2 regions of the Loktanella gaetbuli genome follow, and region 1 is predicted to be linked to the other one. Evidence: riboswitches for the same ligand, from Rfam matches in the RefSeq annotation. Region 1 holds a riboswitch; the other holds the start of a gene.
What was found. Region 1 has a riboswitch for thiamine pyrophosphate ahead of thiM (hydroxyethylthiazole kinase). Riboswitches for the same ligand answer to the same signal wherever they lie in the genome.

Region 1 (3,804 bases):
TCGGTGTCCAGCGCGCGCTGCCCGCTGCGGACCGCATCGTCCATCGCAGGCAGACGATGATAGCTTTGCGGGCCGACGACCAGATCCACGACGGGTGCGCGGCGCATGATCTCCTCGCCCTCGGCCTGTGCCACGCAGCCTGCCACGCCGATTTTCAGATCCGGGTTCGCATCCTTGAGCGGCCGCAGACGGCCGAGTTCGGAATATACCTTTTCTGCCGCCTTTTCGCGGATGTGGCAGGTGTTCAGCAGGATCATGTCCGCATCTTCGGGGGTGTCGGTCGTCACATAGCCCTGCCCGCCCAGCTGTTCGGCCATGCGCTCGCTGTCATAGACGTTCATCTGACAGCCGTAGGTTTTCACAAAGAGCTTGCGGGGCGCGGACATCGGGTTCACTCGCTTGCAGGGGTCGGGGCGCACGATCCCTAACGCCTGCTGCTGTGTCTTGCAATGCGGTGCAAATTCACCGAGTCTGCGACCAGTCCCAAAAGACCGTGATGCCAGCCATGATTTACGACAGCCTGTCCGCCTTTCTGACCGCCAGCAAGGGCCGCCTTGGCAAGGGACCGATCGCGCTGATCCTGCTGGAGGACGACACCGAAGTCGACAGCACGCTGCGCCACCATCTTGAATGTGGGTTTCGCAAGGTCGTGGCATTCGGCATGCCCGATATCGTGGTGGCCGAGGATGTGGCCGACAAGGTGACACGCGTGCACATGGACGTCCTCGCCAAGGGGGCGCTCGAAACCATCGTCAATGCGGTGATCGGCATCGCGGACGGGGAATGGATTTTCTACTGCTACAACGCGGAATACCTGTTTTTCCCGTTTTGCGAGACACGCAGCGTCGGCGAGATGATCGCCTTTTCGCTGGAGGAACGCCGCCACACGATCCTGACCTTTGTCGTGGATATCTACGCCGACGATCTGACCGCGCACCCCGATGCCGTCAGCATGGACAATGCGCATCTGGACCGATCCGGTTACTATGCGCTGGCGCGACAGGATGCGTGGAACAACGACATCGACCGCCAATACGATTTCTACGGCGGCCTGCGCTGGCGGTTCGAGGAACACGTGCCCAAGCCGCGCCGCCGGATCGACCGCACATCGCTGTTCATGGCGAAAAAGGGTTTGTCCCTGCGGGACGATCACACCACGAACGAACCTGAATACAATACCTATGCCTGCCCCTGGCACAACAGTCTGACCGCCACGGTGGTATCGTTCCGCACGGCCAAGGCATTGGTCCGCAATCCGGGGTCGGCCCCGCATATCCAGACCTTTCGCTGGCACAACTCCGCCCCGTTCAAATGGCATTCCCAGCAACTGCTGGAACTGGGATTGATGGAACCGGGGCAATGGTTCTGACCGGCTGACTGACGCGACCCACGCATCCACGAAAGCCATCAGCGATATTCTGACGCGCCCCCGCAACGCGGCGCGGCATCGCGTTGACATGCCGATCGAACTGCGCGACCGTCTAGGCACGCCAGGGGCGCCGCAAGGCTGAGATGCACCCTTTGAACCTGAACCAGATAATGCTGGCGGAGGGAGGTCGTGACCGAACCATCGGGTTCGGCCCGTCTCTTTGTCCGTCCGCAGACGGAGAGACCGAATGAAACCAAGTGCTGCCTGTCAGACAATGCGGGACCGCGTGCCGCTGGTGCATTGCATCACCAACTATGTCGCAATGAACATCGCCGCAAATGCGACGCTGGCCGCGGGTGCGTCCCCTGCCATGCTGCACGCCCCCGAAGAAGTCGCTGATTTCACGCCCCTCGCAGGGGTATTGACGATCAATATCGGCACCCTGTCGCCACAATGGGTCACGGGCATGCTGGCGGCCGCCGCGGCTGCGAAATCGCACGGCGTGCCCTGGGTTCTGGACCCGGTCGCGCATTTCATCACCCCCTACCGCGCCAATGCGACCCAGGATCTGCTGGCGCACAAGCCGGACATCATCCGCGGCAACGCGTCAGAAATCATCGCGCTTTCAGGACAGGCCGCGTCGGGCAAGGGTGCGGACAGTGGTGATGATGTGGCACAGGCGCAGGATGTTGCCATCCGCATGGCAAGTCAGCGCAACTGCGTCGTGGCCGTCACTGGCCCGGTGGATTTCGTCACCGATGGCACGCGCAAAGTGACGGTGCATGGCGGGTCCGACCTGATGCCCAAGGTGACCGCGATGGGGTGTTCACTGACCGCCGTCATCGGGGCCTATGCTGCGGTTGCACCCGCCTTTGACGCGACGGTCGCTGCCCTGTCCCATTTTGCCGTGGCAGGCGCGCGTGCAGGTGCGGACTGCCCGGGACCGGGTCAATTCCAAGTACGGTTCCTGGACCAGTTGCATGCCCTGCAACCTGCCGATCTGGACGCGGCGCGGCTGACATGGCTTTGATCCGCGCGCAATTGCGCCTCTATCTCGTGACTGATCCGCTGCTGTGCGCGCGGATGGGGCTGATCGAAACCGTCACGGCAGCGGTGCGGGGTGGCGTCACCTGCGTGCAGCTGCGTGACAAGTCGGCCTCCACCCACGCGCGCATCGACGCAGCCCGCGCGGTGAAATCCGCGCTTGCAGGTTCGGGTGTGCCGCTGATCATCAACGATGATCTGGATGCGGCTGTCGCGGCCGGGGTGGACGGTGTGCATCTGGGTCAGGGTGACGCGCAGGCCGCCACGGCACGGGCCCGTCTGGGCACAGATGCGATCATCGGCCTGTCATGCGAAACCCCGCAGGATGTGCGTAAAGCCGACATGGCGGCCGTCGACTATCTCGGCCTTGGAACGGTGTTTCCCACGGCAACCAAGGACGACCACAAACCCAGTATTGGTCTGGACGGACTAGCCACACTTGCAGGTCTGACCGACCTGCCCTGCGTGGCGATCGGCGGCCTGAAGCACGCGCACGCCGGGGCGGTTCTGGCCGCAGGCTGCGACGGTATTGCCGTCGTTTCGGCCATTTGCGGCCAGCCTGACCCGGAAACTGCGGCCCGCACACTGATGCACGCCATGACCCCTACCACAGGAGAAAATACATGATCCACAACGTCCTGAGCATTGCAGGATCTGATCCGTCGGGTGGAGCGGGAATACAGGCCGATCTGAAAACCTTTGCGGCGAACGGAACCTATGGCATGGCCGCTCTGACCGCGCTGACCGCGCAGAACACACGCGGTGTCAGCGGCGTCGAAACGGTGCCGCCGGCGTTCGTTCAGGCGCAGATTGCAGCCGTGTTCGACGACATAAGGGTCGATGCGGTCAAGATCGGGATGATCGCGACCGCCGATATCGCGTCCGCCGTGGCAGAGGTTCTGTCCCGCCACCCCGGCGTGCCCATCGTCTTGGACCCGGTCATGGTCGCCAAGGGCGGTGCCACCTTGCTGGACAAGGATGCTATTGCCGCCGTCAAGACCACCCTGCTGCCGCTGGCAACCGTGGTGACGCCGAACCTGGCCGAGGCTGGCAAATTATTGGACCTGCCGCAGGCAACAGATCGCCGCGGCATGGCAAAACAGGCGGCCGCACTGGTCGGCCTTGGCCCACGCGCCGCATTGGTCAAGGGTGGCCATCTGGATGGATCGGACAGTCCCGACGTACTGCAAGACATGCATGATGCCCAATGGCTGGACGCGGCGCGAACGCCCGGCCGCAATACGCACGGGACCGGATGCACCCTGTCGTCCGCGCTGGCCGCACACCTGGCCAAGGGTGCCACGATCCACGACGCGGCACGTGCTGCAAAACGCTATGTCACTGGTGCCATTGCGGCGGCGGATACCCTGTGTGTCGGTCAAGGCCACGGC
Region 2 (3,804 bases), on a different contig from region 1:
GTGTCATGGCGTTCCCCTTGCGCGATTGGCAAACAGCTAGGCCAACCGCGACAAAACACCAGACAAACGGTCGTGAGGTGTCAGCCGATCCGCCCGCGCACGCCGCCCGTCTGGCCGCGATCCAGCAGGATGTGGTCAAGAATCACGCAGGCCATCATCGCTTCTCCGACAGGGACGGCGCGGATGCCCACACAGGGGTCGTGACGACCCTTTGTCACCACCTCGGTCGGCTGGCCATCCATGGTGATCGACTGGCGCGGCGACAGGATGGACGACGTAGGCTTGACCGCAAACCGCACGACGACATCCTGACCCGTGCTGATACCGCCCAGAATCCCGCCCGCATGGTTCGATGAATAGACCGGCTGGCCGTCATTCCCCATAAAGATTTCGTCGGCGTTGGTGCGGCCGGTCAGCGCGGCTGCGGCCATGCCCTCGCCGATTTCGACGCCTTTGACGGCGTTGATGCTCATCATTGCGGCGGCGAGGTCGGTGTCGAGTTTCGCATAGATCGGCGCACCGATGCCCGCCGGCACGCCGCGGGCAACCACCTCGATGATCGCGCCGACGGAATTGTGGTCGTCCTTGCGCAGCCAGGTCAGGTAGTCTTGCCATTCGGCAGCGGCCTGCGCGTCAGGACACCAGAAATCGTTCTGTGCGATCTGGTCCCAGTCGAACCGGTCGCGGTCGATCTTCTTTTCGCCCATCTGCACCATGTAGCCTGTGACCTGCACGCCTGGTGCCGCCGCGCCGATGGCTGCGCGTGCCACGCCGCCTGCGGCCACACGCGCGGCTGTTTCACGGGCGGATGACCGTCCACCGCCACGCGGATCGCGCAGGCCGTATTTCTGGTGATAAGTGATGTCGGCATGTCCCGGGCGGAATGTGTTCAGGATATCGCCGTAATCCTTAGACCGCTGGTCCGTGTTTCGGATCATCAGCTGAATGGGCGTGCCGGTGGTCTGCCCTTCGTAGACGCCGGACAGGATTTCGACGGCGTCGGGTTCGTTCCGCTGGGTAGTGTTGCGGTTCTGGCCGGGGCGGCGTTTGTCCAGCCATTGCTGGATCATCGCGGCATCCAGCGGCACGCCCGGCGGGCATCCATCAATCGTCGCACCCAATGCAGGACCATGGCTTTCGCCCCAGGTGGTGAACCGAAAGAGATGACCAAAGGTGTTGAATGACATGCGCAACGCTCCGTTTCTGATCGCCGCGATAGCCCAAGGCGCAGGCTGTGTCCAACTGGTGCAGCGACGACACCGTGTTTTGCGTCAAATCGGTGTCGGTGCAAGCCATGCCGTGATCCATGCGTCAGAACGCCCGGTGCTGACGCGGGGATGCGGCGGGCCCCTTTTCATTTGATGCAGGCGGCGCTAGCTGTTGGGTACCTCGGGGGGCCATATGGCTGAGATGCGCAAGCGGACCCGTTGAACCTGAACCGGTTAAGACCGGCGGAGGGAAGGTCCGGCATAACGTCGTCCCCAAATCCGCCCGTCGTTTTGGAGGATGACATGAAAACCACCTTTGCAAGCGTCGCGGCCCTGATCTGTGCAAGCCCTGCCTTGGCCCAGACACCGACCCTGAACGTTTATACTTACGACAGTTTCACATCCGAATGGGGCCCTGGCCCGGCCATCGAAAAGGCGTTCGAGGCAGAGTGCGGCTGTGATCTGGTCTTTACGGGGGCGGGCGACGGGGCGGCCCTGCTCGCCCGGCTGCAACTGGAGGGTGCGCGCACGGATGCGGATGTCGTTTTGGGCCTCGATACGAACCTGACCGCTGCCGCTGCAGCAACCGGCCTGTTCGCACCGCATGGTGTGACGGCAGATTTCGCACTGCCGATCACATGGGACGACGACACGTTCCTGCCTTTTGACTGGGGCTACCTCGCGTTTGTGGCGCAGGCCGACACGCCGTCGGTCGCGTCATTTCAGGAACTGGCCGACAGCGACCTGAGCATCGTTGTCCAGGATCCGCGGTCATCGACGCCGGGACTGGGCCTGTTGATGTGGGTGCAGGCGGTCCATGGCGACCAGGCCGGTGCGATCTGGGAAGGGTTGTCCGACAACATCGTCACCGTCACGCCGGGCTGGACAGAGGCCTACAACCTGTTCCTCGAAGGCGAGGCGGACGCAGTGCTGTCCTATACGACCTCGCCTGCCTATCACCTGATCGCAGAAGAGGACGCCACGAAAACATCCTGGGCGTTTGACGGTGGCAACTATCTGCAGGTCGAAGTCGCGGCCAAGGTCGCGAACACCGATCAGTCAGCACTGGCCGATCAGTTCATGGCGTTCATCGCCACGCCCGCGTTCCAAGAGGTGATACCGACAACAAACTGGATGTATCCGGCCACTGACGTGGCGCTGCCGGACGGATTCGAGACGCTGACCGTGCCGGAAACCGGGCTGCTGTTGTCGTCGCAGGACGCGGCCGCAATTCGGGATACGGCGTTGGAGACATGGCGCAACGCGCTGTCGCAGTGATGCGCAGCCTGCCAGCGCGCCTGTCGGTCGCGCTGGTCCTTGTGCTGACGCTGGGGACGCTGGTGGCCGTCGCGACGCGCGCGCAGGTCGGCAGTGGTCTTGCTGCGGCCGATTGGGCGGCAATCCGGTTCACCCTGTGGCAGGCGATGGCATCGGCCGGGGTGTCGGTGCTGCTGGCCATTCCCGTGGCGCGCGCGCTGGCCCGGCGTCAGTTCAGGGGCCGGTCGGCACTGGTCATGTTGCTGGGCGCGCCGTTCCTGCTGCCGGTCATCGTGGCCGTGCTGGGGCTACTTGCGGTGTTTGGTCGTGGGGGTCTCGCGAACGACGCGCTTGGCCTGATCGGTGTTGCACCTGTCAGTATCTATGGTGCGGGTGGTGTCATCCTTGCGCATGTGTTTTTCAACCTGCCATTGGCCGTCCGGCTGATCCTGCAGGGCTGGCTGGACATCCCGTCCGAGCGTTTCCGGCTGGCGGCGCAACTGAATGCGCCGATGTGGCGCGTGCTGGAATGGCCGATGCTGCAACGCGTCCTGCCGGGGGCCGCACTGGTGATTTTCCTGATCTGCTTGACCAGCTTCGCGGTGGCGTTGATCCTTGGCGGCGGGCCGCGGGCCACGACCGTGGAACTGGCAATCTATCAGGCGATACGCTTTGATTTCGATCTGGGGCGTGCCGCGCTGCTAGCCGCCGTGCAATTCGCGCTCTGCGCTGTCGCGGCTGCAATTGCCTGGCGCATCACGCCTCTGGACGGTCTGGGCGGTGGGCTGGATCGCACGGTTGCCCGATGGGATCGCAGTCCGCTGGACTGGGTCTGGCTGGTGGCCGTGACGCTATTTCTGGTGACGCCGTTGGTGATGATCGTGCTGCGCGGCCTGCCGGGACTAAGCCAATTGCCGGACAGCATATGGGCTGCAGCAGGCCGTTCCGTCGCTGTCGCGGCGGGGTCTACCATCCTGAGCGTTCTGATGGCGCTCTCCCTGGCGTTCCGGGGCGGGCGGATCGCCAATCTGGTCGGCGTGCTGCCGCTTGCATCCAGCGCGCTGGTCATGGGGACAGGGCTGTTCGTGATCGTTTATGCCTTTGTCAGCCCAACTGCCGTGGCGTTGCCGGTGACGATGCTGGTGAACGCGGTGCTGGCGTTGCCTTTCGGTCTGCGGGTGCTTGGCCCTGCGGTGCGTGACGTGCGTGCCAACTATGATCGCCTGTCACAAAGTCTGGGTCTGTCGGGCTGGGCGGCGCTGCGTATCGTGATGCTGCCGCGCCTGCGGCGACCCTTGGGGTTTGCCGCCGGACTGGCTGCAGCTCTCTCGATGGGGGA

Region 2: linked by a shared signal. The riboswitch ahead of thiB (thiamine ABC transporter substrate binding subunit) and the one ahead of thiM (hydroxyethylthiazole kinase) in region 1 are both predicted to bind thiamine pyrophosphate.

What each region holds. Positions count from the first base shown of each region.
Region 1 covers NZ_JAJATZ010000004.1:22,928-26,731, reverse strand. The annotation lists gene miaB (tRNA (N6-isopentenyl adenosine(37)-C2)-methylthiotransferase MiaB) at 1-386, opposite strand, end outside; gene LGQ03_RS09495 (hypothetical protein) at 506-1,369, shown strand; TPP riboswitch at 1,483-1,572, shown strand; gene thiM (hydroxyethylthiazole kinase) at 1,617-2,399, shown strand; gene thiE (thiamine phosphate synthase) at 2,390-3,040, shown strand; gene thiD (bifunctional hydroxymethylpyrimidine kinase/phosphomethylpyrimidine kinase) at 3,037-3,804, shown strand, end outside.
Region 2 covers NZ_JAJATZ010000003.1:66,795-70,598, reverse strand. The annotation lists gene LGQ03_RS06885 (serine hydrolase domain-containing protein) at 1-7, opposite strand, end outside; gene aroC (chorismate synthase) at 81-1,187, opposite strand; TPP riboswitch at 1,381-1,477, shown strand; gene thiB (thiamine ABC transporter substrate binding subunit) at 1,512-2,486, shown strand; gene LGQ03_RS06870 (ABC transporter permease family protein) at 2,462-3,804, shown strand, end outside.